Regions from separate parts of the Mesorhizobium sp. HAY1-8B genome, predicted to be linked through region 1. Evidence: predicted binding sites of a transcription regulator. Region 1 holds the regulator's gene; each other region holds the start of a gene.

What was found. The regulator LexA, encoded in region 1, represses DNA repair genes until DNA is damaged. The targets are predictions, from matches to a motif close to TGTTCNNNNTGTGTTCNG.
Region 2: AC1VON_RS25345 (ATP-dependent helicase) is a predicted target of LexA. The motif match lies at 6,079-6,096, and genes of this name have one in related genera.
Region 3: AC1VON_RS05535 (DNA recombination protein RmuC) is a predicted target of LexA. The motif match lies at 2,946-2,963, and genes of this name have one in related genera.
Region 4: AC1VON_RS01950 (helicase-related protein) is a predicted target of LexA. The motif match lies at 4,658-4,675, and genes of this name have one in related genera.

The regions. Positions count from the first base shown of each region.
Region 1 covers NZ_CP200321.1:4,443,487-4,451,486, forward strand. Annotated here, with positions in the region: gene AC1VON_RS21215 (ABC transporter permease) at 1-475, opposite strand, end outside; gene AC1VON_RS21220 (ABC transporter ATP-binding protein) at 481-1,251, opposite strand; gene AC1VON_RS21225 (ABC transporter substrate-binding protein) at 1,319-2,305, opposite strand; gene AC1VON_RS21230 (GntR family transcriptional regulator) at 2,460-3,233, shown strand; gene lexA (transcriptional repressor LexA) at 3,580-4,317, shown strand; gene AC1VON_RS21240 (ComEC/Rec2 family competence protein) at 4,311-6,761, opposite strand; gene gltX (glutamate--tRNA ligase) at 6,864-8,000, shown strand, end outside.
Region 2 covers NZ_CP200321.1:5,272,151-5,280,150, forward strand. Annotated here, with positions in the region: gene AC1VON_RS25310 (EamA family transporter) at 1-19, shown strand, start outside; gene AC1VON_RS25315 (histidine kinase dimerization/phosphoacceptor domain -containing protein) at 164-1,315, shown strand; gene AC1VON_RS25320 (response regulator) at 1,308-1,754, shown strand; gene AC1VON_RS25325 (dienelactone hydrolase family protein) at 1,759-2,652, opposite strand; gene AC1VON_RS25330 (hypothetical protein) at 2,797-3,021, opposite strand; gene AC1VON_RS25335 (hypothetical protein) at 3,086-3,523, shown strand; gene AC1VON_RS25340 (glucose/quinate/shikimate family membrane-bound PQQ-dependent dehydrogenase) at 3,561-5,876, opposite strand; gene AC1VON_RS25345 (ATP-dependent helicase) at 6,137-8,000, shown strand, end outside.
Region 3 covers NZ_CP200321.1:1,105,992-1,113,991, reverse strand. Annotated here, with positions in the region: gene AC1VON_RS05550 (cation diffusion facilitator family transporter) at 1-179, shown strand, start outside; gene AC1VON_RS05545 (GFA family protein) at 256-660, shown strand; gene AC1VON_RS05540 (class I SAM-dependent methyltransferase) at 742-1,554, shown strand; gene AC1VON_RS05535 (DNA recombination protein RmuC) at 1,642-2,913, opposite strand; gene def (peptide deformylase) at 3,017-3,547, shown strand; gene fmt (methionyl-tRNA formyltransferase) at 3,552-4,505, shown strand; gene AC1VON_RS05520 (GNAT family N-acetyltransferase) at 4,502-5,008, shown strand; gene truA (tRNA pseudouridine(38-40) synthase TruA) at 5,032-5,781, shown strand; partial or broken gene AC1VON_RS05510 (transporter) at 5,819-6,452, opposite strand; gene dapE (succinyl-diaminopimelate desuccinylase) at 6,458-7,651, opposite strand; gene AC1VON_RS05500 (2-dehydropantoate 2-reductase) at 7,778-8,000, shown strand, end outside.
Region 4 covers NZ_CP200321.1:384,284-392,283, reverse strand. Annotated here, with positions in the region: gene fdxA (ferredoxin FdxA) at 135-473, opposite strand; gene AC1VON_RS01955 (RNA-binding S4 domain-containing protein) at 723-1,109, opposite strand; gene AC1VON_RS01950 (helicase-related protein) at 1,125-4,490, opposite strand; gene AC1VON_RS01945 (transposase) at 5,160-5,354, shown strand; gene AC1VON_RS01940 (serine hydrolase domain-containing protein) at 5,472-6,479, opposite strand; gene phbB (acetoacetyl-CoA reductase) at 6,758-7,483, opposite strand; gene AC1VON_RS01930 (acetyl-CoA C-acetyltransferase) at 7,576-8,000, opposite strand, start outside.

The DNA.
Region 1 (8,000 bases):
AGAGCGCCAGGAAGACGATGAGCGCGACGAGACCGGCGACAACGATCTTGCTGGCCGGAAAACCCGGCCGCGCGAACGGCACCCAGTCGAACACGGTGGGCGAGCCGAAGACGGAGAGGTTGGACTTGCCCATGATGCGAAGGTTGATGCTGTAGAGCATCGTCATCATCAGGATGCCCGCAAGAAGCGTGTGGATGCGGAAACGCAGATGGATGAAGGCTGTGCAGCAACCCGCCGCGAAGCCCGCCGCGAACGCAACCACGATGGCTGCCAGCGGTGATACGCCGGCAGCCAGCAGCACGCCGCAGACGCAGCCCCCCAGCGGAAATGCGCCTTCGCTGGTCAGATCGGGAAAATTCAGCATGCGAAACGGGATCATGATCCCGAGCACGACAAAGGCCAGGATCAGGCTTTGCGCCAGCGTGACCGGTATGATCGCGACGAAGCTGGTGAGAACCTCCTGAACAAAGCCCATGATGATCAGCTCGCCAGCAACATGCGGTCGGTCTTGACCGAAAAATGGCCGATGAGGTCGATGACCGTGACCCTCGCCTTCTCCTCGCCGGTGATCTCAAGCAGGACCCGGCCCGCATCGAGCATGATCACCCGGCTGCCATAGTCGACGGCGTGTTGCATGTTGTGGGTCACCATCAGGGTGGTCAGCTTCAGCGCGTTGACGGCGCGCACCGTCGCTTGCATGACGATCTCTGCCGTGCGCGGGTCGAGCGCGGCCGTATGTTCGTCGAGCAGCAGCAAATCCGGCGATCCGCCGACGGCCATGATCAGCGACAGCGACTGACGCTGCCCGCCCGAGAGTAGATCGACACGGGTATCGAGGCGATTTTCAAGGCCGAGGCCCAATATCGACAGGCGCTCCTTGTAGGACGCAAGCCGCGTGGCGTTCAGCCCTTGCCGCAGCGTGCGTTTTTGGCTGCGCAGGTCGGCCAGCAGCATGTTCTCCGCCACCGTCATGCTGGCGGCTGTGCCGCGCATCGGATCCTGGAAGACCCGTGCCAACCTTGCGGCACGTTTGTACACCGGCATGGCTGTCACATCGACACCATTGATCAGGATTTTGCCGGAATCCAGGACAAGAGCTCCGGAAATGGCATTGAGCATGCTGCTCTTGCCGGCTCCGTTGGAGCCGATGACGATGCCGAACTCGCCCGTGGCCAGCGACAGGCTGAGACCGTCCAGCGCGATCTTCTCGTCGGCCTGGCCCTTGTAGAATACTTTACGCGCGGATCGGATCTTCGAGCATCGTTCCTCCCTGACCTCGGGATGACGGCGCCGGCGCCGTCATCCTTCAGTGCCGATGTCAGTCGACGATGCAGCCGCAATCGGCCATCGACGCCGGTATCTCGATGCCGAACGCGGCCATCGCCTTGCGGGAAATCGTTGCCATGTGATCCTTGTAGGCCGGGCGCGACGGCGCGATCGTCTTGGGATCCTTGCCCTTGAGGATTTCGGCGGCGATGTTGCCGGCGTTGACACCGACCTGCGTGTAATTGACCGCGAAGCTTGCCGGCACCGTGCCGTTGCGGACCGCGCTGTCATCGGAGTTGACGACCGGGATTCCGGTCTGGCGAGCGGCCGCGGAAACAGCGGCGATCGCCGGCTGGATCAGGTTCGAAGCCGGGCCGTAGATCACGTCTGCCTTGCCGGCGAGCGCGGCGATGCGCTGCTGGATGTCATTGACGTTGTCGATGCCGACTTCGACGACCTCGAAGCCGGCCGCCGGTGCGGTCGCCTTGATCTTCTCGACCAGGGCGACGTCATTGGCCTCGCCTGGATTGTAAGGCACGCCGAAGCGCTTGGCGTTCGGCAGCAGCTTCTTGGTGAAGGCCATGACAGCGGCGACATCCTGCAGATCGCTGGCGCCGGTCATGCCTTCGTCTCCGGCGTCCCACGACGGCACCAGCTTGGCCGCGACCGGATCGGTGACAGCGGCGAAGACGATCGGAATGCCGGAACCGGCAAGCGCCTTCTTGGCGATCTGCGAGACCGGCGTGGTGATGGTGTAGATCAGCTTGGGCTGCTCCGCCTGTAGCTTGGCGATCATCTGCGGCACCAGCGATGCATCGAAATTGGTATGGCTCTCCGTGTAGACGACATCCTTGCCCTCGACAAAGCCATTGTCCGTCAGCGCCTTCTTGAATCCGGCTATGGCAGCGTTGAGCTGCGGATGCTCGCCGAAATTGGCGATGCCGATGCGAATCTGGTCGGCGGCGGCACTCCCCGCGCTGACCATCAATGCGCCTGCCAGGGCCAATCCCGACAGCCAAGCGGATTTGGACTTCAACATCATTTCCTCCCAGATTTGATCAGCGCCGCTCATCGGGACGGCAACTGTGGCGATCATGGTCAGTCCATCGCTTCCTGTCAAACATTATATATAATTCTTGCCATCGAGCACCATCATATATAATTTTCACATGCCCGACGATGGACGGATCGCGATGCAGGACCAGAACAACTCCACGAAAACCGAGGCGGCCTATCAGCTGCTGCGGCGCGATATCCTGACCACACGCCTCATGCCGGGCGCACCGCTCAAGCTGAGTGCGCTGCGCGGTCTATACGGCGTCGGCTGGACACCGCTGCGTGAAGCCTTGTCTCGACTTGAGGCCGAGCGCCTGGTTACCGCCATCAGCAATCGCGGCTTTGCCGTGGCTCCGGTGTCGCGGGCCGAACTCGAGGACCTGGCTCGCGCACGGATGGTTGTGGAGATGCCGCTGTTCCTGGAATCGATCGAGAAAGGCGGCAGGGAATGGGAGGACGCGGTTGTCACCGCCCACTACCGGCTCTCCCGCTGCAAGACCGCGGTCGACGACCCCTCGGATGCGGCCGTCGACCAGTGGGACGAGAGCCACGAGGCCTTTCACGGGGCACTGCTGAGTGCCGCGACGTCCAACTGGCTGTTGCGCTTCCGTTCGACAATCGCCGATCAGTTGCGGCGGCATCATCGGTTTCTCGGCCTGGCGCCGACATTGCGGGCGGCCGCCGGCCTCAAGGATGGTTATGGCGAGGCAATGGACGCTCTTCGAGAGGCGATCGCGATCGAGCATCACACCGCGATCATGGAAGCGGCCCTCGATCGCGATGTCGAGCGGGCAAAGGCGCTGATGACGGCGCATATCGGCTATACGCTGCATGTCTACGTTCATAGCGAGGACGGCGGCGCGAACAACTACACCGCACGCGCCGGCAGCCTGAAAGCAATTTCCGGATGACTTCAGCGTTATTGCTCTCGAAGCATGATCGTTGGCGTTTTGATTTCGTTTCGTTCCGCCAGGAATGGATCGAACAACGACGCGATCCAGCCTCTGGACGCCCTCTAGAAACTGATTCCAAGGTCCATCAAGGGTAGGCCACAGGCCATTAACCAAAATGATTTCAATGCTCGCGCTGGCGGCGAAGGCGGCCGATCGCTGCCCGCTGCCGGCGGCAGACAATTTCAGATGCCTTAACAAATTCACTAAACTTTAAACAGTTGCGGAACACAACTGGAACAGATAGTGTTTGTTCTGGGTTTGTTTTTCGATTCCGATTCCCTTCGTTCAATGCCTGGGGGGCGCCATGCTGACGCGTAAGCAACATGAACTGCTGATGTTCATTCATGAACGGCTGAAGGAAAGCGGTATCCCGCCTTCCTTTGACGAGATGAAGGAGGCGCTGGATCTCGCCTCCAAGTCAGGGATACATCGCCTGATCACGGCGCTGGAGGAACGCGGCTTTATCAGGCGGCTGCCCAACCGGGCGCGGGCATTGGAAGTGCTGCGACTGCCGGATTCGATCGCGCCCGGCCTCAACGCGGCAAAGAAATTCTCGCCGAGTGTCATTCAAGGCAGTCTTGGTCAGGGCGGCCTAGGCCGTCAGATCAAGCCGGCGCCGTCGCGCTTGCCCTCTGCCGGCAATGACTACGACGCGGTCTCTGCCGTGTCGATCCCGGTGATGGGCCGTATCGCCGCAGGTGTGCCGATCGATGCCATCCAGCATCAGACGCATTCGATCTCGGTGCCTCCGGACATGATCATGGGTGGCGAGCACTATGCGCTGGAGGTCAAGGGTGACTCGATGATCGAGGCCGGCATCTTCGATGGCGATACAGTCATTATCCGCAACGCCGATACGGCGAGCCCAGGCGAGATCGTCGTGGCGCTGGTCGACGAGGAGGAAGCGACCTTGAAGCGGTTCCGCCGCAAGGGCGCCTCGATTGCCCTTGAAGCCGCCAACCCGGCCTACGAGACGCGCATTTTCGGGCCGGACAGGGTCAAGGTGCAAGGCAAGCTAGTCGGCCTGATCAGGCGCTACTGAGCAGGAGCGGCCGGCGTTTCAGGTTTTTGATAGGGCGGCAGTCCCCTCGCCTCACGCGAAAACTTTCGTTGCGTGTGCCAGGGCCGATAGGGCCCGTCCACGGCGAAGCTGATGGTTGGCGGGCTGGTCGCCGATTGGCGGTCGAAGAAGACAGCGGCACTGCCCTTGCGTGCGAGTTGCCGTTTGGTAACGACGAGAACCAGCGGGTTGTGGCAGGCATCGTAGCCCGTCGCATCATTGACAACGATCAGGTCGGCGAAGCCGCAGGCCTTCCAGGTAGCCTTGCGGTCTTCGACATGCGCGATGATCGCGCCAGACGGATGCCGGGCGAGACAGATGCCCTCCGTGCAATAAAACGGCGCCCCCGGCGGCAGATTGACCGCATCGGCCAAGTCGAATTGCCCGTCCGCCTTGTTGAACATCTCCGGCACGACGATGGTTTCGGACACCAGCGCGCGTTTCCAATTGTCGACGGTGAATTCGTTTGGACGAGCCCGGCTGACCGCGAGTTCGCCGCCGCCGATCGGCAGCGCAACCAGCCGCGCGTCTTCGGAGATCAGCACGTCCGGCGTGCGTGTATCCGACACTGTCAACAGGCCGGCGAGCGCGAATGGCACTGCCGCGAGCCGCAGCCATGTCGTCGCCATCGTCGCGATGACCAGGGCGATCGTCACCAGCAGCACGGAGTGTTGTGAAATCAGCCCGACCGCATCGACGGGGGAGCGTTCCGATATCCACGCCGATATGGCGATCATCGCGGTCAGGCCCTTGCCCATGAGGTAGAGAAAAGGTCCGTCCAGACCGAAGGGCATTGTCAAGGCGCTGACAACCGCCAGAAACATGACGACTGAGACAATTGGCATGACAGCCAGATTTGCGAACAGGCTGAGCGGCGACACACGCTGGAAGTGCCATATGGCAAACAGCGCCGTGGCGCTGCCGGCAATGATGGACGTCATCGCCACCCCTCCCGTGAGCGCGAGGAATTTTCGCGTCAGGAACCCCGGCAGGGATCGCCTTGGCGGTGGCGGTCTTGTCTTTCCCGCACGGTGATCCGCCCAGCCGGCATAGGCGCCGACCAGTGCGGCCGTCGCGGCGAACGACATCTGGAAACTCGGGCCGACCACTTCATGCGGCGACACCACGATGACGGCGATCGCCGAGATAGCGAGGTTGCGCATGGTCAGCGCCGCGCGATCGAACAATACGGCAATCAGCATCACCGCCAGCATGATGAAGCTGCGCTCGGCGGCAACGACGACGCCTGAGATGACGAGGTAGGCGGCGATCGACAACAGTGCCGCGGCGGCCGCATATTTCTTCACCGGCCGACGCGCGGAAAAATCCGGGAAAAGCGCGAAGGCACCGCGCAGCAGACCCATGATGGTGCCGGCGACCAGCGCCATATGCAGTCCCGATATGGAGATGATGTGATAGATGCCAGTGCGCCGCATCGCTTCGTTGATTTCATCGGGAATGCCGGCGCGCACGCCAACGATCAGCGCTGCCGCGATCTCGCCTTCGGCGCCGCCAACAACGCCCCTGATATGGTCGGCGATGGCTTCGCGCGCATTTTCTATCCCCGAAAACAGGCGGGCCGACAGCGGCATCTCATCGTCGTCGGCGGAGATGATTTTTGGATTGCCAAGGAAGAAGCCGCTGCCACCGATGCCGGCAAAGTAGCTGTCGAAGGAGAAATCGTAGCTGTCCGGCCGCACCGGACCGGTCGGCGGCAGCAGTTTGGCATAGCCCGATATCAGCGAGCCGGCGGTCATGTCGTCAGGTATCTTGCGCGCTGAAAGCCGGACCCTTTCCGGCGCGTAACGCAGTTTTGGCCGCGCCGTCGACGTCACGTCTATCGTCAATCGGATGCGGCCGGTCTCCATGCGCTCGAGCGAGACGACGCGGCCGGTCACTTGCGTCGAGATTTCCGAACCCAGCATCCGGGTGCCCGCCCGCCAGGTCTCGACCTTGGCGGCAAGCAGGCCCAGCGCGCACAACAATGCCGCCATGAAAGCCAGATGGGTTTTCGGCCAGGAGCGCGAGACAAGCGCACAGATCGCCATCAGCACGACGATCGCGACGGGCTTTGCGAAGTCAGGCTCCGCCGCCAGCGAATAGTAGCCGATCGCACCCGCGGCCAGGCAGACCGGCACCAGCAGGAAGGCAGCGCCTCGGTCAAGCTCCAGTTCCGCTGCCGTCGTCACACTGTGGCGCAGGCGACGCAAGGAAGCCTGGCCGATTTGCCGCCCGACACGCGCAATCCGGCCAGTGGCGGGCGGAATTGGTGCTGGGGCACCCGCTGGCAAAGGTTGGCTGCCGGAGCCGGGAAGGAGAGGTGATGGCGGCAGCGAGGCCGGCGGCGGGATCGCAAACAGGGACCGCTCGCTGACGCCAACAACAGCGTCCTCGCCCTGATCCGAGCCCCGGCCACGTCCAGCCATCGGGTCTGCCCCTTGCACCCCTGACGCCCTATGCTACATGAACGCGCAACGCGCGAAAGTCCGCGCCGCCGCGCCCCGCTTCAGATGGTTTCCGAGAGTTTCATGTCCGACAAGGTCGTCACCCGTTTTGCCCCCTCGCCCACCGGTTACCTGCATATTGGAGGCGCGCGCACGGCGCTGTTCAACTGGCTCTATGCCAAACATACCGCCGGCACGATGCTGCTGCGCATCGAGGACACCGATCGCGAGCGTTCGACCGATGCGGCGACGGCCGCCATCCTGGACGGACTCTCCTGGCTCGGTCTTGGCTGGGACGGCGATGCGGTTTCGCAGTTCGAGCGTGCCCCGCGCCACCGCGAGGTCGCGGAGGAGCTCGTGCGCCTGGGCAAGGCCTATTACAGCTACGAGACGCCTGCCGAACTGGAGGCGATGCGCGAGGCGGCTCGCGCAAAAGGTCTGCCGCCGCGCTACAATGGTCAGTGGCGCGATCGCGATCCATCCGAGGCGCCGGCTGGCGTCAAGGGCGCCATCCGCATCAAGGCGCCGACCGAGGGCGAGACGATCGTCCACGACCGCGTCCAAGGCGAGGTGCGCTTTCCCAACAAGGATCTCGACGACTTCATCATCCTGCGTTCGGATGGTAACCCGACCTACATGCATGCCGTCGTCGTCGACGACCACGACATGGGTGTCACGCACATCATCCGTGGCGACGACCACCTGACCAATGCCGCCCGCCAGACCGTGATCTATAACGCCATGGGCTGGGACGTCCCGTCGATGGCGCACATCCCGCTGATCCACGGCGCCGACGGAGCCAAGCTGTCGAAGCGCCACGGCGCGCTTGGCGTCGAGGCCTATCGCGCCATGGGCTACCTGCCGGAGGCGCTGCTCAACTATCTGGCGCGCCTGGGCTGGAGCCACGGCGACGACGAGATCATGTCGATCAAGGACATGATCTCCTGGTTCGACATCGGCGACGTCAACAAGGGCGCGGCCCGCTTCGATTTCGCCAAGCTGGAAGCAATCAATGGCGCGCATATGCGCCGCATGGCCGACGCCGAACTGTTCGACATCTTCATCGCCACTCTACCCTATCTCGAGGGTGGCCCGGCGATGGCCGCACGCCTTGACGACACGAACAAGGCGCAACTGCTGGCAGCCCTTCCGGGGCTGAAGGAGCGCGCCAAGACGCTGGTCGAGCTTGTCGATGGCGCGGCCTTCCTGTTCGCCACGCGC
Region 2 (8,000 bases), 830 kb from region 1:
GCCTGCATCCAGCAGCTAGCTGCCAGGAAAGCCTTTATCTTCAATTGCTTGTAGAACTGCCGAGTCGGTTCCCGATCTCGCCGGACTGCGACAAGACGCTCAATATTGAACCAATTTCGCCCTTGAGCCGTTGTCCCCTACGAAAACGGCTTGGAGTGACACCATGGACTGGAAACGGACCAGGGAGCCTGCCGACGCTTGGCACATGACGGATGACCTTCATGTCGAGCATGGCAAGGGCGACCCGTTCGCGGCGGCCATCCGCGCCACCCGCATGTCGATGATCATCACTGATCCTCGGCGGCCTGATAACCCGATCGTCTTTGCCAATGACGCCTTCCTGCGGCTGACCGGCTATGAGCGCCAGGAGGTGCTGGGCAAGAACTGCCGCTTCCTGCAGGGGCCGAAAACCGACAAGGCCGCCGTCGGGCAAATCCGCACGGCGATCGAAGACAACGCCGATGTCAGCGTCGACATCCTGAACTATCGCAAGGATGGTTCGACCTTTTGGAACGCGCTCTACATCAGCCCTGTCTCCAACGACAAGGGCGAAGTGCAGTTCTTTTTCGCCTCGCAACTCGACGTCTCGGACCGCAAGCGCTCGGAGCATCGCATCACGGCCGACAAGGATCGCTTCGAGAAGGCGGTGAAGGAACGCACCGCCGAACTGGAAGCAGCACTGGAGGCACAGACCACCCTGCTGCACGAGGTCGATCACCGGGTGAAAAACAATCTGCAGATGATCTCATCGCTCATCATCATGCAGCGCCGGACCATAAAGGATGAAGCGACCAGGCATTCGTTGACCACCATGCTGGAGCGCATCGAGGCGCTCAGCACCGTGCATCGCCGGCTCTACCAGTCGAAGGATGTCAGCCGGTTCGACGTCTCGGATTTCGCCAAGGACCTGGTGACGGATCTTCTGACGGCGTCGGGGCGATCCGGAATCAAGTCGAACCTTGAGCTCGAACCCATTGTGATTTCGGCAGAGAAGGCGACGCCTGTCGCGCTGATGGTCAATGAACTCGTCACCAATGCCTTGAAGCATGCTTTCAAGGAGGGACCCGACGGGACCACCGCGGGGCGCATCGGCGTCAAGATGAGCCAGCCCGACGGCCACTTCAACATCGAGGTATCAGACGATGGCGTCGGCATGGCCGAAGCCAATGGCGATGCCTCTTTTGGCATGCGGCTGATCAAATCGCTCGCCCGCCAGTTGCACGCCGATATCGAATGGCGTGACGCCGGCCCCGGCACCAAGGTCGTGATCTCGATGCCAAACGAACCGCAGCAAAAGGGACTCTCTCATGACTGAACCACTCAAGGTCCTGATCGTCGAGGATGAAGCGCTGTTGGCGATGGAGCTGGAAAGCCTTGTCGAGGAAGCCGGCCATAGCGTCGTCGGCTGGGCGACGTCTTCGGCGGAAGCAAAAAGCATGGTCGAGTCCACGGATGCCGACATCGCCTTTGTCGACATCCATCTCACCGATGGTCCGACTGGTGTCGAGGTGGCCGAATATATCGGCCAGAAGAAGAGCTCGATGGTGGTGTTCATGACCGCCAATCCGAAGCGCATTCCCGAGCATTTCGCCGGTGCGATCGGTGTCATCGCCAAGCCCTATACGATGAACGGGCTGACGTCGGCGTTGCGGTACCTGCAGGAGGGCGTGCGCCGCCCGCCTCCGGTTTCGACACGTCCAGCCGGCTTCACCCTGTCGCCGGCCTTCGCGGCGGTCTGGGCGCCAGCGGCCTGACGTCCTACGCCAGCTTCTGTTTCAGGAAGGCGATCGTCCTGCCCCAGGCGAGATCGGCTGCCTTCTTGTCGTAACGCGCAGCCGAGGTATCGTTGTTGAAGGCATGGTTGGCGCCTTCATAGACATAGACCGTGTATTCGACATGCGCGGCATCGAGCTCCTTCTGGAAGGCGTCGATGCCGGCATTGGTGCGATCGTCGAGGCCGGCATAGTGCAGCATCAGTGCGGCCTTGATCTTCGAAACATCGGCGGCCTTCGGCTGCATACCGTAATAGGCCACGCTCGCCGCGAGATCCGGCGCATTGACGGCCAGCATGTTGGCCGTGCCGCCGCCCCAGCAGAAGCCGATGGCGCCGACCTTGCCATTGCCGTCCTTGTCGTCCTTCAGGAAAGCGACGGTCGCCACGCCATTGGCGACCGTCTGCGCCGGGTCGAGCTTCGCGAACATGTCACGCGCCTTGTCCTCATCGGCGGGGGTGCCGCCAAGCGGCGACAGGAAGTCCGGCGCCAGCGCCACGAACCCCTCCAGCGCCACGCGCCGGGCCACGTCGCGTATATGCGGGTTGAGCCCCCTGTTTTCATGGATGACGATGACGGTGCCGAGTTTGCCGGCCTGGTTTGCCGGTTTGACCAGATAGCCCTTCATATCGCCCCCGTTGCCGGGATAGCTGATCTCCTCGCCTTTCACCCGTGGATCGTTGTCGGCAACGATTGCCGCCTGGGCGGAGTTCGCCGCCAGCATCGGCACGATCGCGACCGCCGCGGCACCCGATCCGGCAAGCCTGGTCAGTTGTTCCATGAAGTGCCGGCGGTCGAGCGTCAGATGCGTGTATTCGTCATAGGCGTCGATCATCGCCTGGGTGATGGCGGGTTGGTCGGTGGCGGTGGATTTGGTCATCGGCGCACTCCTCGATCTCGCTATCTCGATGCGATGTCTGCCGTTCGCAAGATAGGGGCGAGCCTTGCATCGTCCAGTCACGGCCCGGTGAGACACCCCATCTCTCCCGGCGAGCCGAGGCAACATCATCCCAATCTGGCATCATCACAATTTGGTCATCGGCGACAAATCTTGATGGCGCTGCCACAATAGTAGGGGAAACTGACCATACGGCCGCCCCATGGCGCGGCCACGGTCCTGAAAGGCCCGAGCTGAAAGGAAGCCGCCGATGACCATGCCCTCGCCGATCCTGGCAACCGCCTTTATCGTTGCCGCAGCCGCGATCCTGACGATGCGCGCGGCCGTTGTAGCGGCGAGCCGGAAGTCCATGGTCAAGGTCCGCGGCCGCCAGCGCCACCCGGCAGACACGAAAACCCAAGGTTGAGGTGAAGTCATGGACGTACAGGATATCGTGAACACCGTTTCGCAGAAGGCCGGCCTTGACCAGGCAACGACGGAAAAGGTCGTCGGCACCATCTTCTCGGTGCTCGAGCACGAGGCGGAAGGCACCAGCGCCTCATCCTTCTTCGCCAAGATTCCGGGCGCCGATGCACTGGCGCAGAAATATGACGTCATGGCCGCCGCCCCCGCCGGCGGCGGTGGCGGCTTCCTGTCCTCGCTGCAAGGCGCGCTTGGCGGCGTTCTCGGCGAGAAAGCGGGCGCGCTGGTCAACGGCCTCGCCGCCCTCAAGGCATCCGGCCTCGATCTGGCGCAGATCCAGAAGGCTGGCGCCACACTGGTCCAGCAGGCCGAAACCGCTGCCGGCCCCGATCTGACCAACCAGGTGCTGGGCTCGGTGCCCAGCCTGAAGAGCCATCTCGGGCTCGGCTGACCGTCAATTCGCCGAGCTTGCCTCCAGGCAACCCCGTCTACTTGGGCAGCGCGTAAGCCATCACATAATCCCCCGGCTTGGTGCCGACCGAGCCGTGGCCGCCGGCAACGATGACCACGAACTGGCGTCCGTCGGCGACCGTATAGGTCATCGGCGTCGATTGCCCGCCGGCCGGCAGCCGCGCCCGCCAGAGCTGCTTGCCCGACGTCAGGTCGTAGGCGCGCAGATAATCGTCGACCGCGGCCCCCAGGAAAGCGACACCACCGGCTGTGATCATCGGCCCGCCAATGCCGGGCACCCCGACCTTCAGCGGCAACGGCAGCGGCGTCATGTCATAGACGGTGCCGTTGCGGTGCTTGTAGGCGATTGTGCCGGTTCTCAGATCGACGCCGGCGACATATCCCCAGGGCGGCGCCTGGCAGGGAATGCCGAGCGGCGACAGGAACGGTCCCATCACCACCGCATAGGGTGCGCCCTCGTTGCGGTTCAAGCCCTGTTCGCTGCCGCGCCCTCCATCCGGTGGCGGCACCTGGTCGCGCGGGATGAGTCGCGACTTGAACGCCAGATAGGTCGGCATGCCGAACATTACCTGCCGAACCGGATCGACCGCGACGCCGCCCCAGTTGAAGGTGCCGAAATTGCCGGGATAGATCAGCGAGCCCTGTACGGAAGGCGGCGTATAGCGGCCTTCGTAACGCAGGCCCTGAAATTCGATTCGGCAAGCCAGCTGGTCGAACATGGTGATGCCCCACATGTCGGCTTCGGTCAGCGGCTTCGGGTTGAAGGAGAGATCGGACGAAGGCTGCGTCGGCGACGCATGGTCGCCCTCGATGGCGCCGCCGGGCGCCGGCACTTCCTTGACCGCGATCACCGGCTCGCCGGTGCGCCGGTCGAGCACATAGAGGTCGCCCTGCTTGGTCGGCCCGACCAGCGCGGGCACGATCGTGCCGTCGGCCTTGGTGATGTCGATCAGGCTCGGCTGCGCCGGCACGTCCATGTCCCAGAGGTCGTGGTGCACGGTCTGCCGCACCCATTTCAACTGCCCGGTATTGAGATCGAGCGCGGTGATCGAGGAGGAGAACTTCTCGACATTGGCGCTGCGTCCGGCGCCGAGCTGGTCCGGCGTCTGGTTGCCGAGCGGCACGTAAAGCAGGCCAAGCTTCTCGTCGGCGCTCGGCGTCGACCACATGTTGGGCGAGTTGGCGGTGTAGGTCTGGCCGGCCGGCAGCGGCGTCGTCTCGTCCGGATTGCCTGAATCCCAGTTCCACAGCAGCTTGCCTGTGCCCGCATCATAGGCGCGGATAACGCCCGACGGCTCCTGCGTCGAATAATTGTCGTTGACCGCGCCGCCGACGATGATCTTGCCGCCGGCAATCAGCGGCGCCGAGGTCGAATAGTAGTAGCCCGATTTCGGGTATGGCATGTTGGTCAAGAGATTGAGCGTGCCGGCCTCGGCGAAGGCTGGACAGACCTGGCCGTTGGCGGCATCGAGCGCGATCAGCCGGGCATCCGAGGTCGGCAGGTAGACGCGGGTCGCGCAGGGCTGGCCGGCGGCGCCAGCGGCATCGGCATAGTAGGACACGCCGCGGCAGGTCTGGTGCTGGCGGTCCTTGTCGAGCTTGATCTTGGGGTCGTAGCGCCATTTTTCCTTGCCGGTCGCGGCGTCGACCGCGATGGCGAAATTGTGCGGCGTGCAGATGTAGAGCGTGTCGCCGACCTTGAGCGGCGTCACCTGATAGGTGGTCTCGCCGACATCGTCCGGCCCCTTCACGTCGCCGGTGCGATAGGTCCAGGCCGGCTGCAGATTGGCGACATTGTCGGGCGTGATCTGGTCAAGCGGCGAATAGCGCTGGCCGAATTGCGTGCGCCCGTAGAAATGCCATTCGCCGGCCGGCACATCGTTGCCCAGATTGGCGTTTGGGGTCACCTTGTCGGTGTCGAGCGCGCCGGCGATGTCCTTCGGGTCCGTGGTCATCGAATAGCCGGCCACCGCCAGCGAGGCCAGCACGGCCAGGATCAGCGGCGCCCGCCCGTCAGGACCGGCAAGGCCCCGCCGCGCCCACGGCGTCAGCAGCCATAGCGCCACCAGCACGATGATGCCGCCGCGCGGGCCGAGTTCCCACCAGTCGAAGCCGGTTTCCCAGACCGCCCAGGCCAGAGTGCCGAGCACGATCGCCGCGTAGAGCCACAGCGCGGTGGAGCGGCGCCGGTAGAACAGCCAGGCGGTGATCAGGAACGCGAGACCCGATATGATGTAGTACCAGCTGCCGCCCAGCGAGGCCAACCAGATGCCGCCAGCGCCAAGCGCCAGACCGAGAAGAAAGAGAACAAGGGAGGTGATGGTGACAGCCAAGATGATACTCCTTCGACTGTTGCGCGCCTCGCGCGGCCATGGGCAACCCGGCATTGCGTTCCTGCCCGGTACACAACTTTCTCCCGCCCGCCTCGCCTGTCAAGCTTGGGCCACGAGCCGAAAGGCAGCGCTCGGTCCGGCTGCAAATGCGCGGCGGGCTGAGCGTCATGCGTGCCAAGGTGACCGGATAAGCCACTTTACCGGGAACAAAACGTAGACAGTTCTGGTCTTTCCCAACCGAATCACTACATTCGGGGGCGATGTCCGGCTTTTCCGAAGACATGCCCTTTTTCGACGAACCCAATGCGCGGCCCACGGCCCCGTCGGGCATTGCCGCGCGCGCCATGGCTGCCCGCGGCGGCCACAACAATGCGCCGGACTATCTCCGGGGGCTGAATCCGGAACAAAGGCTGGCGGTGGAGACCACCGAGGGTCCTGTTCTGGTGCTGGCCGGCGCCGGCACCGGCAAGACGCGCGTGCTCACCACCCGCATCGCCCATATTCTCGCCACGGGAAAAGCCTTCCCCTCGCAGATTCTGGCCGTGACCTTCACCAACAAGGCCGCGCGCGAGATGAAACAGCGCATCGGCATCCTGATCGGCGAAGGAAATGTCGAGGGCATGCCGTGGCTGGGCACCTTCCACTCGATCGGCGTGAAGCTGCTGCGCCGCCATGCCGAGCTCGCCGGTCTGCGTTCCGACTTCACCATCCTCGACACCGACGATGTCGTGCGGCTGATCAAGCAGCTGATCCAGGCCGAGGGACTCGACGACAAGCGCTGGCCGGCCAAGCAGTTCGCGCAGATGATCGACGGCTGGAAGAACAAGGGCCAAGGACCGGCCGATATCGCCGAGGGCGACGCGCGCAGCTTCGCCAATGGCAAGGGCCGCGAACTGTACAAGGCCTATCAGGAGCGCCTGCAGACGCTCAATGCCTGCGACTTCGGCGACCTGCTCTGCCACCCGATCCGCATCTTCCGCGCCAATCCGGATGTGCTGAAGGACTACCACCGGCGCTTCAAATACATCCTCGTCGACGAATACCAGGACACCAACACCGCCCAGTACATGTGGCTGCGCCTTTTGGCACAGCGGCCGGACAGCGGGCGCGGATCAACGTCGACGGATCTGCGATCGGCCGAAGGCCGCAAGCCCGACCGGGCGTCCGAGCCGTTGCGAGGCCCCCGCGGAGGGCCCGCGCCGGCAGGCGCGGAACGGCCCGTGAGCGATAACAAAGTCAACATCTGTTGCGTCGGCGACGACGATCAGTCGATCTATGGCTGGCGCGGCGCCGAGGTCGACAACATCCTGCGCTTCGACAAGGATTTCCCGGGCGCCACCATCATAAGGTTGGAGCGCAACTACCGCTCGACCGCGCATATCCTTGGCGCGGCTTCGCATCTCATCGCCTACAATGAGGGCCGTTTCGGCAAGACGCTGTTCACCGACCGCAACGACCCCGAGGACGGCAAGGTCAATGTCCACGCCGCGTGGGATTCCGAGGAGGAAGCCCGCGCCATCGGCGAGACCATCGAGGCCTATCAGCGCGAGAAGCATAATCTGAACGACATGGCGATCCTTGTGCGCGCGTCCTTCCAGATGCGCGCCTTCGAGGACCGCTTCATCACGCTCGGCCTCAACTACCGCGTCATCGGCGGCCCGCGCTTCTACGAGCGCATGGAAATTCGCGACGCGCTGGCCTTCTTCCGCGTCGTCGCCAACGGCGGCGACGACCTCGCCTTCGAGCGCATCGTCAATGTGCCGAAGCGGGGCCTGGGCGAAGCCACCATCCGCCAGATCCACGACACGGCGCGTGCGCTGCGCATTCCGATGCTGGAGGCCGCCGGCAATCTCGCCGAAAGCGACGAGTTGAAGCCGAAGCCGCGCGCCGCATTGCGCGAAGTGGCCGCCAATTTCGAACGCTGGGCAAAGGCGCTGGAAACCACGCCGCACACCGAGCTCGCCGAGACCATTCTCGAAGAGAGCGGCTACACCGACATGTGGAAGAACGACCGCTCGGCCGAAGCGCCGGGGCGGCTGGAGAATCTCAAGGAACTGATCCGCTCGATGGAGGAGTACGAGTCGCTGCGCTCCTTCCTCGAACACGTGGCGCTGGTCATGGATG
Region 3 (8,000 bases), 3.3 Mb from region 1:
CGGGGTTGAGCATCGAATTCGAGGATCATCTTACTGCGCCGGAAATCGAAGCCTGTGTCCAGCGCATCGAGACGCGACTGAAGGAGGAGATGCCGGAGATCACGCGGCTGTTCGTCAAGCCGCAGACCACGGGCACCTGGGAGCAGCGACGCAAGCCGATCGAGGCCGCATCGAACTAGTCGTGGACCAGCACTGCACCGTTGCCCCGTCGCATTGCCTTGCTAAGATCAGGCGACGGATTTCGGAGGAACGACCATGAAGATCGACGGCGGGTGCCATTGCGGTGCCATCACCTATGAAGCGGAGGTCGACCCGGCAAAGACCTCGATTTGCCATTGCACGGACTGCCAGCAGCTGACTGGGACGGCCTTTCGCGTCACCGTTCCCGCGCCCGAGGATCACTACCGGATCACCAGGGGTGCGCCAAGGATCTATATCAAGACCGGATCGAGCGGCGCCAAGCGCGCCCAGGCATTTTGCGGCGATTGCGGTTCGCATCTTTATGCGACGTCTGTCGGCGACGGCCCGAAGGTCTATGGGATCCGGGCGGGGACCGCGCGGCAACGCGAGGATCTGGTCCCGACACAACAGAAATGGCATCGATCGGCCCTGCACTGGCTTCCGGAATTCGATGGCATAAGCATCGTGGAAGAGCAGTAGCACCTGCCACTCGGCCGAAAGCGGGCCCAGACCACAATTCTGTGCTAGCCTGGCTCGCCATCAAACGGGCGGGTGATAGTCATGTTGGAAACGGACAAGTTGTTTGCCGGCTCGATCCCGGAAAACTACGACCGCTATATGGTGCCGCTGATTTTCGAGCCGTTCGCCGCGGACCTTGCACAGCGGGCCGCGTCCTTCTCGCCCAGCGCCGTCCTGGAAGTCGCCGCGGGCACTGGGGTCGTCACCCGCGCCTTGGCGCCAAGACTTTCGCCTGGCGCGAGCTATGTCGTGACCGACCTCAACCAGCCCATGCTCGACTATGCCGCTTCGCGTCAAGCGCCCGACAATCGTATCCAATGGCGCCAGGCCGATGCCCTGGCACTGCCGTTTGAAGATGCGGCCTTCGATCTCGTTTGCTGCCAGTTCGGTGCGATGTTCTTTCCGAGCCGCCCCTCCGCCTATCGCGAAGCAAGGCGGGTGCTGAAGCCCGGCGGCCATTTTCTGTTCAACGTATGGGATCGCATCGAAGAGAATGTGTTTGCCGATGATGTGACGAATGCCCTGGCCAGGATTTTTCCGAACGACCCGCCACGCTTTCTGGCCCGCACGCCGCATGGCTACCACGATACGGCACTGATCCGCAGCGAGTTGGCAGAGGCCGGTTTCTCCGGTGTGGCGGTCGAAACAAGAGCCGAACAGAGCCGTGCCCCCTCACCGCGCATTCCGGCCGTTGCCTATTGCCAGGGAACCGTCCTTCGCACCGAAATCGAGGCCCGGGATCCGGGCAAACTCGACGCTGCAACGGATTATGCCGCAGCCGCGATTGCGGCCAGGCATGGCAGCGACGCGGTTGCCGCCAAGATTCAGGCACACGTCATCGTCGCCGTGGCCTAACGTAATTCCAGGAAAAGCGTGGGCGGTTTTCTTGGGAAACGCGTAGCGCTTTCCCATCGGAATTGCGTCAAAATCAAAGAGTATCGCTCAGTCGTCGCCTTCGACGACCCGCAGCCTGAGCTGCCCGGTCTTTGAATCGGCAACGCGCGGGCCGGGGTCGAGTTTCGCGGCCGGTGCCCGGGACGGCGCCTCCAGGGCGGCATCGCCATCGGGCTGCACGCCGAACTCCAGCGCCTCGATCTTCTGGCCACGCTTGGTCACCTTCGATGTCGAGACGAGGATATCGTCGATGTCCTTGGCCGACTGGCCGAAATGTACCTGCAGCTTGCGCACGCGCTCGTCGACACGCGCGACATCTTCCATCAGCCGGATCACCTCGCCCTGGATCAGATGCGCCTGTTCGCGCATGCGGGCGTCCTTGAGGATCGCCTGGATGACCTGGATCGACAGCATCAGCAGCGACGGCGAGACGATGACGACGCGGGCGCGGTGCGCCTTGTGGACGATCGCCTCGAAATTCTCGTGAATCTCGGCGAACACCGATTCCGACGGCACGAACATGAAGGCGGTGTCCTGCGTCTCGCCCTGGATCAGATACTTCTCGGAGATATCGCGGACGTGGATCTCGATGTCGCGGCGGAAGGCCTGCGACGCGACCTTCTGCAGGTCGGCGCCATCGGCGGCGCGGATGGCATTCCACGCCTCCAGGGGAAACTTGGCATCGATGGCCAGCGATGGCGCGCCGTTCGGCATCTTGACCAGGCAATCGGGCCGGCTGCCGTTCGACAGCGTCGCCTGGAATTCATACGCGCCCATCGGCAGGCCGTCGGCAACGATCGCCTCCATGCGCGACTGGCCGAAGGCGCCGCGGGTCTGCTTGTTGGAGAGGATGGCCTGCAACTGCACCACCTGGCCGGCAAGCGACTGGATGTTGCCTTGCGCGGTATCGATGACCGCCAGCCGCTCCTGCAGTTTGGCCAGGCTCTCATGCGTGGATTTGGTCTGCTCGGTCATGGTCTGGCCGAGGCGGCCGGTCATGGCGTCGAGCCGCTGGCCGATCGACTGCGTCAGCTCCGCCTGGCGCGCGCCGAACACTTCGGCGATGGCGCCCATGCGGCCCTGCATCTCGGCCTGGCTCTGCAGTATGCCGGCCATCCGTGCCTCGGCGTCGCGGGCATGGTCGGCGGCTTCCGCGGCAGCGACCGCGCGCGCCTTGGCCGACCGCCACAGCGCGATAACCAGCGCCACGAACAGACCGAGAAACAGCAAGACGCCGAAGGCCAGCGCGTGGCCGAGCGTGATTGTCGACGCGCCAAGCCGTGCGATGGGCTGCGAAAGGATGCTACTAAGATCATTCATGTGGACAGCATAGCCGATTCGGCCTGATCGCACAGATCAAAACAAGAACACGGCTTGGATGCCCCGGTTGACGCTTTTCGCTGGACGTCTTACGTGGGACGCCATGCCGATCAAGCCGCTCATCATCCTTCCCGATCCCATCCTGCGCCAGCTTTCCAAGCCGGTGGAGCGCGTCGACGCGCCCTTGCGCAAACTGGCCGACGACATGCTTGCGACCATGTATGACGCACCCGGCATCGGGCTGGCGGCAATCCAGATCGGCGAGCCGTTGCGCATGCTGGTGATCGACCTCGCCAAGGAAGACGAAACGCCGGCGCCGCATGTCTTCATCAATCCGGAGATCCTCAAAAGCGCCGATCAGCGCTCCGTCTACGAGGAAGGCTGCCTGTCCATCCCCGACTATTACGCCGAGGTCGAACGCCCGGCTTCCGTTCGGGTGAAGTATCTCGACCGCGACGGCAAGCTGCAGGAGATGGCGGCCGAAGGGCTGATGGCGACCTGCCTGCAGCACGAAATCGACCATCTCAACGGCGTGCTGTTCATCGACCACATCTCGAAGCTGAAGCGCGACATGGTGGTGAAGAAATTCAAGAAGCTCGCCAAGGACAAGGCGCCGGGCAAACTGGTGGGATAGGGGAATGCCCCTTCGCGTCATCTTCATGGGCACGCCGGAATTTTCGGTGCCGACGTTGCGCGCGATCGCCGAGGCCGGACACGAGATTTCCGCCGTCTACACGCAGCCGCCGCGCGCCGCCGGCCGGCGCGGGCTGGAGCTGACGCCGTCGCCGGTGCAGCGCGAGGCGGAGCGGCTTGGCATCGAGGTGCGTACGCCGACCTCCCTCAAGGCCGAGGCCGAACAGACCGCTTTCCGTGACTTGCGGGCGGATATCGCCGTGGTCGTCGCCTATGGATTGCTGCTGCCAAAGGCTGTTCTCGACGCCCCCCGACTTGGCTGCATCAACGGCCATGCATCGCTCTTGCCGCGCTGGCGCGGTGCTGCTCCCATCCAGCGCGCCATCATGGCGGGAGACCTGGAGAGCGGCATGATGGTGATGCGCATGGAAGAGGGTTTGGACACCGGCCCGGTGGGATTGCTTGAAAAATGCGCCATCGAGCCCAATATGACAGCCGGCGATCTGCATGATCGGTTGATGAGTGTCTGTGCCGCCCTGATGGTGGAAGCGCTGGCGCGACTGGAGAGGAACGCCCTGACATTTACCGCGCAAGCGGCGGAAGGGGTGACTTACGCCAGAAAAATCGATAAATCCGAGACGCGTGTGGACTGGACGCGGCCTGCGGCCGAGGTCCACAACCACCTTCGTGGCCTGTCGCCCTTTCCCGGCGCCTGGTCCGAAATTGACATTGGCGGCCGCATGGAACGGCTGAAACTGCTTCGCTCGACGCTGTCCGAAGGCCTGTCGGTTTCGGAAGATCTGGGTGAGTCGGGAGGAATTCTCGATGACCGGCTGACGGTCGCCTGCGGGGCAGGCGCGATCAGGCTGGTCGAAGTTCAACGTGCGGGCGGAAAGCCCGCCGCCGCGTCGGAATTCCTGCGCGGAGCCAAGATCGTAAAAGGAATGAAGTTCTCATGAGTATGATGTCGATACGCGCGGCGACGCCGCGGGATCGCGAGGCCATCCGCCTCGTCGAGGAACACGCTTTCGGCCAGCAGGCGGAGGCCGGGCTGGTCGACGCACTGGTCACAGGCGGCGACGCCGTGGTCGAACTGGTGGCGGAAGAAGACGGCCAGGTGCTCGGCCATATCCTGTTTTCGCGGCTGTTCGTCCAGAATGGGGGCAAGAGCTTTGCGGCCGTGGCGCTGGCGCCGCTGGCGGTAGAACCTTCGTTCCATGGCAGCGGCATTGGCGGCGCGCTGATCCGCGAGGCGCATATCCGTCTCAGGGATGCCGGCGAGCGGCTTGCCGTTGTGCTGGGCGACCCGGCCTACTACGGCCGTTTCGGCTATAGCCACGCTAGGGCCGGAAAATTCGAGAGCGAATACCAGGGCGAGGCGCTGCAGGCGCTGGCCTGGGGCGACGCTCCGGAGGCCGGCAGGCTGGTCTACGCTTCGGCCTTCACCGCTCTCGCCGCTTAGGCAAGAGCGTATAGCCGCCCGGCATGCCGCGTTTTCGCCTCGACATCGAATATGACGGCAGCCTTTTCGCCGGCTGGCAGCACCAGGCCGACCAGCCTTCGGTGCAGCAGGCGATCGAGCAGGCGATCGAGAAGTTCAGCGGCGAGGCGGTGCGGCTGCGTGCCGCCGGCCGCACCGATGCCGGCGTGCATGCAACGGCCCAGGTGGCGCATGTCGACCTCGCCAAGGCATGGCCCGAAGACAAGGTGCGCGATGCCATCAACGCCCATCTGCAGGCGGCCGGCGCACATGTTGCCATCCTGAAGGCGATGGTTGTCCCTGACGATTTCGACGCGCGCTTCTCGGCCGCCGGCCGTCACTATCTCTACCGCATCCTCAACCGCCGTGCGCCTTCGGCGCTGGAAAAGGGCAAGGTGTGGTGGGTGCCGAAGCGGCTCGACGCCGTCGCCATGCACGAGGCGGCGAAAGTCCTGCTCGGCCGGCACGACTTCACCACCTTCCGCTCGACGCAGTGCCAGGCCAACAGCCCGATCCGGACGTTGGAGCGGCTCGATGTCAGCCGGACGGGTGACATGATCGAGGTAAGAGCCTCGGCGCGTTCCTTCCTGCACAACCAGGTACGCTCGATGGTCGGCTCGCTGAAACGCGTCGGCGACGGCGGCTGGACCGAGGCCGACCTCAAGGCGGCGCTCGAAGCGCGCGACCGCGCCGCCTGTGGCCAGGTGGCACCGCCCGACGGACTTTTTCTCATTGGCGTCGATTATCCCGGATGAGCCTGCAGGCTCTTCCCGAATAGGGCCCGGCAGGCCCTTACCCGGGAGAGAGCCCGGAAAGGCTCTGAGCCCCGATATCGTCCGGCACGGTGATGCCAAGCAGCATCTGCAGCGCGAACAACACCAGCAGCGAAGCGATGAACATGCCGACGAAAACGGCGGTTCCAACCGCCGCGCCCTTGCCGATCGTCGCAGTGGTCATGCGCCAAGTCAGCACCATCGACAGGGCAAACAACAACAGCGACAGAAGGCTCGAAGACCTGGCTTGCCGACGACAGGAAAAGCCTGACCAGCGCCGAGGGCAGCATCAGCCAGGCGGTGATGGCCGAGGCCCAGTTGCTGGCGACGACGTAGTGGACGAAGCGGCCGCCAATGCCGGCGCGCGGCGCGACCAGGGCGAGCGCGATCAGCGGCAGCACCCAGGAGCCGATGTCGACCGTGGCCAAGCGCAACAGCATGCTGAAGCGGCCCACGAAAGCATCGGGATCACCGATCTCGTTGGCGATGCCGACCCAGCCGACGATCAGCGGCGGCGCGGCAACGATGATGGCGAAGAAAGAATTCCAGAAACCGTCGGCCGACAGGTCGAGCAGGCGCAGGCCATCGACCTTGCCGAGCATCAGCCGCCAGGCGCCGGTCAGCGAAGCTTGAGTTTCGTCCGCCGTCAGCATGCTGCTCAGCCCTGTCCGAACCAGTCTTCGATGAAGCGCTGGTAGATCCGCGTCAGCGTTTCGAGATCGGCGACTGCGACGCGCTCGTCGACCATATGCATGGTCTTGCCGACCAGGCCGAACTCGACCACCGGGCAGTAGTCCTTGATGAAGCGCGCATCCGATGTGCCGCCCGAGGTGGACAGCGTCGGTTCCTTGCCGACCGCCGCCTTGATCGAGCCGGCAAGCGTGTCGATGAGCTTGTCGTCACGGGTCAGGAAGACATGGCTCGGCCGGTCGCGCCAGACGAGGTCGTAGTCTACCGGCATTTTTTTACCTGGCCGGTACTTCTTGCGCTTGGCCGCCTGGTCGAGCCGGTTGTGGATTTCGGCCTGGACGGTCTCGGCCGTCCAGGTGTCGTTGAAGCGGATGTTGAAGGTCGCGGTGGCCTTGGCCGGAATGACATTGGTGGCCGGGTTGCCGACATCGATGGAGGTCACCTCCAGATTGGTCGGCTGGAAATCCTTCGTGCCCTTGTCGAAGACGGGATGCAGCAAGGCGTCGACCAGGCTCATCAGGCCGCGCACCGGATTATCGGCAAGCTGCGGATAGGCGGCATGGCCCTGGCGGCCATTGACGGTGACCGAACCGGACATCGAGCCGCGGCGGCCGATCTTGATCATGTCGCCGAGCGCATCGGGATTGGTCGGCTCGCCGACGATCGAGGCATCCCATTTCTCGCCCCTGGAAGCGGCCCATTCGAGCAGCTTGACCGTGCCGTTGATGGCCGGGCCTTCCTCGTCGCCGGTGATCAGCAGAGAGACCGAGCCCTTGGGACCGCCATTCGCCTCGACATGGCGTGCCACGGCGGCGATGAAGCAGGCGATGCCGCCCTTCATGTCGACCGCGCCACGGCCGTACATCTCGCCATTGGCGATCTCGGCGGCGAAGGGCGGATGCGTCCAGGCGGCCTCGTCGCCGACCGGCACGACATCGGTATGGCCGGCGAACATCAGATGCGGGCCGTTGCCGGACCGCCTTGCATAGAGGTTCTCGATGTCGGGCGTGCCGTCCTCGGAGAACACCGGCCGATCGACCAGGAAGCCGAGCGGTTTCAGCATCGTTTCCAGCGCGCTCAGCGCGCCGCCTTCGGCTGGCGTCACCGAGGCGCAACGGATAAGGGCGGCGAGATTTGCGGCGGGGTCGGTCGGCAGCGTCATGGCAAAAGCGATAATCGAAAGCTGAGGGCCTGTCACGGCCAGACATGGAGGCCAGCCCAATGGCAGACGATGCCGCCGACATTATGGTTTTCATGTCGTATAGTCGGGCCGGTGCGGAACGGCAGTATGGCAAACGGGCAAAAAAGGATCGTCATAGCCGGCGCGGGCAGCATCGGCTGTTATGTCGGCGGCTGCCTGGCGCTCGCCGGCAGGCAGGTGATTCTGCTGGCCCGGCCACGCATAGAGGCAGCCATGCGGCAGGGCGGACTGCGCATCAGCGACCTTGAAGGCCGCGATCGCCTGGTCAAGAACGACGCGCTCGGGATCACCGTGGATCCGGCCGCTGCCT
Region 4 (8,000 bases), 4.1 Mb from region 1:
TGATGTAACACAAAAAGTCGGAAGAATCAAGGTTTTGCTGCGTTCGCGAAGGCCACAGGTTCGCGCCGCCTGTCAAGGCGGTTTATGTGACATGTCTCTTACGCTGCGTAATACCGACCTTTACGGCCGCATTGTCAATCACCTTCACCGGGCTCGGCCGAGAAGTATTTCTCGAACTTGCCGGCCTCGCCGTCGAAGGTCTTGGCGTCTGCCGGAGGCTCCTTCTTGGCGGTGATGTTGGGCCATTTCTCGGCATATTCGGTGTTGATCTGCAGCCATTTGTCGAGGCCTGGCTCGGTGTCCGGCTTGATAGCGTCGGCTGGACATTCAGGCTCGCAGACGCCGCAGTCGATGCACTCGTCGGGATGAATGACGAGCATGTTCTCGCCTTCGTAGAAACAGTCGACCGGACAGACCTCGATGCAGTCCATGTATTTGCATTTGATGCAATTGTCGGTCACGACATAGGTCATCGGTCGGCTCCGGGACGCCCCAGCTTTAATGGGCCAGTTTTGTTGGGCTTTTTCCGTGAGGTAACGCCTTTGTCCGTCGCTTGCAAGGGCGGCCATGCGCGGCGGCATCGTCGTTTCCGGAATGGAATTCCAGACGGCGGGCACGGCGGAAGCCTGTGATGTCCTCGTGAGGGTCTTGTTTGCCGGGTTCGGCCTTGCCCCAAGCCGCGTCATTGCCGTAAAGCCCTATGCGGTGTTGAGCGACAGGGATCACTCTTCGCCAAGCAAGCGGTCGGTCTGTCGGCGTTCTCTCTTGGTCGGGCGGCCGCTGCCGGCCTCGCGCAGCGCCGGAATCGCATCGGGAAGGGCCTCACCCTTCGGTGCGGGTGGCGGCGACATGTCCTCATAGAGGGTGCGGGCTTCCTCCGCCGGGCCGCGCCGTACGCCAGCGCCGATCACCTTCCAGACGAAAATGCGCCGGTCCAGCGTGATGGTCAGCACGTCGCCCGGCTTGACCAGATCGGATGCCTGCGCTGCTTTGTCGCGATTGATGCGCACGCGCCCGGCGACGACGAGCTTCGCCGCCAGCGAGCGCGATTTGACCGCGCGCGAGAAGAACAGCCATTTGTCGATGCGCTGGCGGCCTTCGGCAACCATCGAACCCTACCGAGCCTACTTCTTCAGCTGGTCGCGCAAGGCGGCGAGCTTGGCGAAGGGCGAGTCCGGATCGAAGCGCACCGGGCGTTCCTCGCGCGGCTTCGGCTGGAAGGCCGGCTTTGCGCCCCCCTTGCCGCGATCGGGGCCACCCTTGCCCTCGGGCCGGCCACCCTTCCAGTCGGGGCGGCCTTCGCGGCGCTCGGGACGATCGCCCTGGGGGCGACCGTCACGGCGCTGTTCACCTTCACCCTGCGGCTTGGGCTTGAACTTCGACCGGTCGAAGCGCGGCTTGCCGGCGCCGTCACGCCGCCCTTCATGGGCGGGGCGTTCTCCCGGTACGCCGGTCGCTTGAGCGGCGCCGGCCTCGGCCGGTGCATTGCCGCGGCCGCGCGCTTGTCCGTTGCGCTGGCGGTTGTTGCGGCCTTCGTGATGACGTGGGCGCTGCTCGAAACGGCCCTGGCGCCAGAGCAGGATCGGCTTGGGCGCTTCGGCTTCTGGAGCGGGCTCGCCGGGGGTCGCTTCGGCCATCACGGCAGGCACGTCCGAAACCGCTTCCGTCGCGGGTGCAGCTTCGGGAACTGGCTCCGCCGTGGCTTCGACAGATTCAGCTTCCGCCTCTGGCTCGGCAGCAGGTTCAGCAGCTGCTTCGGCGACAGCCTCGGGCTCATCCGTGACTTCGGCCGGAGCTTCGGTTGGCTCTTCCGCGACTGGCTCTGCTGCGGCTTCCGCGATGACCTCGGCCGGAGCTTCGACAGCAGCCGGTTCCGAACCCTCGATTGCCGCTTCCGCGGCGGCGTCCGTTGCGGCGGCTTCGGCCGCCTTGGCCTGCTCGGCGCGCGCGGCTTCTTCCGCCGCGAACTTGGCCGCGGCGGCTTCCCGCGCGGCGGTGTCCTGCGCCTCGAGCCGTGCCTTGACCTCTGCCGCCGGCTTCGGCTCGGCGCGGTAGCCCAGGCCCTTCAGGATCTCTTCCATGTCGTCGGCGGTGGCGCCGAGGATCGACATCATCGGCGGCGTCACCATGAAGGACTGGCCGTCATAGGCGCCGTCCGGACGCTGGCCGAGGCCAGGCTTCCAGTTGGTCGCCGGACGGATCAGGTCGGCCAGCCGCTCCAATATGTCGATGCGCACGGCGCGGCGGCCGAGATTGCGGTAGCCGGCGAGCTTGTAGAAGGCCTTGTCGAAGGCCGGATCGATGACCACCGAGGTGCGGCCGGACGCCAGCGCGTGGACCACGTCGCCAAAGCCGGGCTTGTCCTTGCCGTCATTCTTCAGGGCCCACAGCAAGGTCACCAGTCCGGCGGGTGCCGGCTTGATCAGCGCCGGGACGAAGACATGGTAGGCGCCGAAGCGCACGCCAAGCCGGCGAAGTGCCGCGCGACCTTCCTGGTCGAGCGATTTCATCTCCTCGGCGATGTCGCGGCGGTTGATGAGGCCGAAATTCTCGACCAGCTGGAAGGCGATACCACGGCCGATGCCGGAAATCTGGTCGGCGTTCTTCAGGTCGACCAGTGGCTTCAGCAGCGACTCGATCTGGAAATTGACGAAACGTTCGGCGCGCGCGGCGACCTTGTCGCGCGCCGGGCCGGTCAGCTGTTCGTCGGCCAGCAGCACGAGGCGCGGCTTCAGCGCGTCTTCGCCGGAGACCAGCGTGCCGATCGGCGCGCCAATCCAGCGCAGCGTGCCGTCCGAGCCAAGTGCCAGATCGCCATTGGCGCAGGCGCCAAAACGGTCGGCGCGCGCCTCGAACTCGGCAGCCAGCGCCTTTTGCGCTGCGGTGCGCACGGCCTTGGCGTCTTCGCCGCCGGCGGTCTGATCGGCGGTGAAGCGGAACCCTTGCAACTCGCCGACATGATGGCCTTCGACAAGGACGGTTCCGGTAGGGCTTATTTCGGCTTCAGGCATGGTATTTTCTCTAAGGCGCCGCATGAGGACGGAAGTCCTGCGGTCTACGAAGCGTTTCGTCAACCGCTCATGCAGCGCATCCGACAATCTGTCTTCGATTTCGCGCGTCTTTTCCTGCCAGTGTGCCTGATCGGCCAGCCAGCCGGGCCGGTTAGACACGAATGTCCAGGTGCGGATCTGGGCAATGCGGTGCGACAGCGTGTCGATGTCGCCCTCGGTGGTGTCGGCGCGGCGCACCTGCTCGGCCATGTAATTCTCGTCGACATGGCCTCGCTTGGCGAGGTCCATATAGATCGACGCGATGAGGTCGGCATGTTGCGCCGGGGCGATCTTGCGGTAATCGGGCAGCGCGCAGGCTTCCCACAGCAGCGCCACGCGTTTGGCGTCGGTAGCCAGCGCGCGGATATCCTCATCGCGGGAAAGATATTCGAGCGCCTGCGCGTCAACCGCCGGCAGCGCCCGGGTCAGGCCCTCCACCGGAGCGTTGGTCTCGATCGAGCGCTTCAGCGCGTCGAGACTGGCGAAGTCGAAATGCGCGGTGCGCCACTGCAGCACCTTCACCGGATCGAAGTCATGGCCTTCGATCTTCTTGACCAGTTCCTCGTCGAGCGGATCGACCTGGCCGGTGACGCCGAAAGTGCCGTCGCGCAGATGCCGTCCGGCACGGCCGGCGATCTGGCCGAGCTCGGCCGCCGTCAGGTTGCGGTACTGGTAGCCGTCGAACTTGCGGTTCTGGGCGAAGGCGACATGGTCGAGATCGAGATTGAGGCCCATGCCGATGGCATCGGTGGCGACGAGATAGTCGACATCGCCCGATTGGAACAATGCCACCTGGGCGTTGCGGGTCCGCGGCGAGAGCGCGCCGAGCACGACGGCGGCACCACCTTGCTGGCGGCGGATCAACTCGGCGATGGCATAGACCTCGTCGGCGGAGAAGGCGACGATGGCGGTGCGGCGCGGCAGGCGCGTCAGCTTCTTCGAGCCCGCATAGGCAAGATGCGACAGCCGGGGCCGCGTCACCACCGAGACGCCCTTCAGCAGGCGCTGCAGGATGCCATGCATGGTGGCGGCACCGAGCAGCAGCGTTTCCTGGCGGCCGCGAAGATGCAGGATGCGGTCGGTGAAGATGTGGCCGCGCTCGAGGTCGCCGGCGAGCTGCACCTCGTCGATGGCGACGAAGGCGGCGTCGGTCTCACGCGGCATGGCCTCGACCGTACAGACCGAATATCTGGCGCCTGGCGGCTGGATCTTCTCCTCGCCAGTGATCAGAGCGACCTTATGAGCACCGACCTTTTCGCAGACGCGCGTGTAGACTTCCCGCGCCAGCAATCTGAGCGGCAGCCCGATGACACCGGTTTCATGCGCCACCATGCGCTCGATGGCGAGGTGGGTCTTGCCGGTGTTCGTCGGACCAAGCACGGCGGTCACGTCGCGGCCCGACAGGATCAGCGGCTCGGTATGTTTCGGCTGGATGTTCATCGGCTCGGAAATAAGGCTTTCTGGCCTCTCATTGTCGGGAGCGTGCCTCAACTGGCGCGTATGACAGGCGACACATAGGGATTTCGGGCGCGAAGCGAAAGCGGAATGTTCCGTAGGCGGCTCGAAGGCCTCTTTGTCCAGCGCTAAATTGGCTGCCGCTTAACTGATGGAACGAGTCTGGAACGAATCAGCGACGAATCAGTGACTCGACCAGATTCAGCTTTTGTTCACGGCTATATGTGGATTTCGTGACCGTGACTCTCACCACATGCTGAATCCCTGAACTGGCCCGTTTTATGCTAGGCGAACTCAACGGTTAAGCTTTGCCGGGAAACGACGACGCCGGCACGATACCCATTACTCAAGATTATGAAATTGTTAATCTTTCTGAATTTGGTGTTAAGGATTTGCAGGCGATTCCGGCCTATTAACGTTAACTTGCGCTCAAAGCCGGAACAAATCGGCTACAAATCAGCGCCGGCGACGTTTTCCCTTTTTGTTCCCCCAATATCTTGTGTTGTGAACAGCTTATCCACCGGCAATCCACAGGCTTGGCCACAGGGTTCCGCACAGGCGGCGTCCGGCCTGACCAGTCTATTGGCGTGGCGGCAATCACACCAAGATAAGTGTCCATCTATTTCGCTAATGGACACTCATTAATGTCGGTTGATGAGGATGTTGTTCTGTCGGTTCGTAAGACCCGACGTGTGCGGGACAAGGAAGAGAACAGCCGGATCGGGGCGGCACTCTGCTGCGGGTGCATCGGTTTCCGAGGTTGGGCGCCGGCACGATGTGGACACCAACGTGGTATTCACTTGGCGTCGTGGAGCCAGACAGGGACAGCTGCCCCCTGTCACCCGATAAACCGGATCGATGAGTTATTGCCATGGAATTGGTCAACGCCTATTTGCTCGAAGAGACAGCCCCTCCGTCAGGCGCTAATTGGTAACGGCAGGGCCGCAATTAGGTGCAAAGAGCCATTCAGGGCGAAGCCGAGGTGATCTCTTTCAGCACCTCAATGAACGTGCTTGTCCTAACGCCCTTCGGATTGTGTTTCGGATCGACAGTTTGAACCACGACCAACCGTTTTGAAGAGACAACGGCAATGACCTGACCACCGTAGCCCGACGCATAGAAGGCATTTGGACCCCAAGTGTCAGCAGGGAGCGTCCACCACATATAACCATAGCCCTGCCGTATTCGCTTGGCGAAGGAATAAGGGGTCGTCGATTCCTTGACCCACGATGCGGGCACAACCTGCTCGTCGCCCCAGCGCCCGCCGTTCAGGAACAATTGGCCGAAACGCGCTGCGTCTCGGGCGCTTAGGTTGAAGGGATAGGCAGGGTGCTCGGAGAACTTCTCGGTAAAGTAGCGGCCATCCTTTGCTGAGAAGTCCTCCATGCCGAGCGGCTCGGCAATTCTGCGGTTGAAGCTCTGGAAGATGTCCTCGCCGGTCTGATGCCGGTAGATCGTTCCCAACGTGTTGAAGTCCCAGTTGTTGTAAAACCAGAAAGATCCGGGCGGATGGCTGCCACGCTGAGGCCGTTTGCGCTTGATGTCCCCAGTCTCATAGGCAGCAGGATGATAGATGCCAGAGCGCGCCATCAAGAGGTCGCGGACAGTTGCCGTCTTCTCGCTTGCCGTCAAACTAGGCGCATTGTCGTCAATGCCAAGATCGGCGAGGCTGCTCGAAAGGTCAATCCGTCCCTCGGAAACGGCAATGCCATAAAGGGCACTAAGAAGGCTTTTTCGGACGGAAGCAACATTTACCTTATGGGATGTATTACCCCAGCTGGCAACGACCCTGCCGTCCTGCACGATCATTACGGCTGTCGGTTTGAGCGCCGTCGAATGTTGCTTGGCGACTTTCAGCTTGTCCGCAGACCAACCTACCGTCGTCGGGTCGACCTCCTGCCACGCTTGGGCATTCGCGGTTCCGGTGAGCAGGGCTCCGATGATCAATAATGATGCGAGCCGAATTCTGAACATACAGCTTCTCCGCCAATGTGGTGCGAAGGAACAGGGGCAAAGCGGCGGTTTTCGGGCGCGCGTCTCCTGAGGGCGGGAACCTCCGATTGGAGATCAGGATCCCCGCAGGCACGCCTCAGGCCGGACGCTACTCCGCAAAGGCGGTGCTGCCGCCATTAACCCTGCATGCCGGATTGGAGGCATTGCGCCGCGGCGGGGGCTCTTTCGCCTCCAAGGGTATCAACAGAAACGGACCGGTTTCCCGGTCCGCTGGTTACAGTCTGAAGCCGTTGGACGTCTCAGGCGACGTACTGGCCGCCATTGGCGGTGAGGGTCGAGCCGGTGATGAAACCGGCATCCTCGGAAGCGAGGAAGACGACGCAGCGCGCGATCTCTTCCGGCTCGCCGAGGCGGCCGACCGGGATCTGCGGCAGGATGCGCTCGTTGAGCACCTTCTCATCGATTGCCTTGACCATCTCGGTGGCGATGTAGCCGGGACAGATGACGTTGACGGTGATGCCGGCGCGAGCACCCTCCTGGGCGAGGGCCTTGGTGAAGCCGATGTCGCCGGCCTTGGCGGCGGAATAGTTGACCTGGCCGGCCTGACCCTTCTGGCCGTTGATCGAGGAGATGGTGATGACGCGGCCGAACTTGCGGTCGCGCATGCCGCCCCACAGCGGGTGCGTCATGTTGAAGACGCCGGAAAGATTGGTGTCGATGACCTCTTTCCACTGCTCACGGGTCAATTTGTGGAACATGGCGTCGCGGGTGATGCCGGCATTGTTGACCAGCACCGAAACCGGGCCGAGGTCGGCCTCGACTCGGCTGATGCCGGCGGCGCAAGCGTCATAGTCAGCGACCGACCATTTGTAGACCGGAATGCCGGTCTCGGCCCTGAATTTCGTTGCCGCCTCGTCGTTGCCGGCATAGTTGGCCGCGACAGAATAGCCGGCGTTCTTCAAGGCGATCGAGATCGCCGCGCCGATGCCGCGCGATCCGCCCGTGACGATTGCAACCTTGGTCATGCATTTCCCCTTTTTTGATATCGCCCTGTTGTCGGGCTTGGCAGGCACTGGATATGAAACGGGCGGCCTGCGCCGCCCGTTCAGTATTTTCTTCAGAGGGCTTCCACGCACATGGCGACGCCCATGCCACCGCCGATGCACAGGGTGGCGAGGCCCTTCTTGGCGCCGCGACGGCGCATCTCGTAGACCAGCGTGTTGAAGATGCGGGCGCCCGAGGCGCCGATCGGGTGGCCGATGGCGATAGCGCCGCCGTTGACGTTGACGATCGAGGGATCCCAGCCCATGTCCTTGTTGACCGCGCAGGCCTGCGCGGCGAAAGCCTCGTTGGCCTCGACCAGGTCGAGATCGCCGACCGACCAGCCGGCCTTCTCCAGCGCCTTGCGCGAGGCGGGAATGGGCCCGGTGCCCATGATCGCCGGATCGACGCCTGCGGTCGCCCAGGAGGCGATGCGCGCCAGCGGGGTGATGCCGCGCCGTGCGGCTTCCGCTTCGCTCATCAGCAGCGCACCGGCCGCGC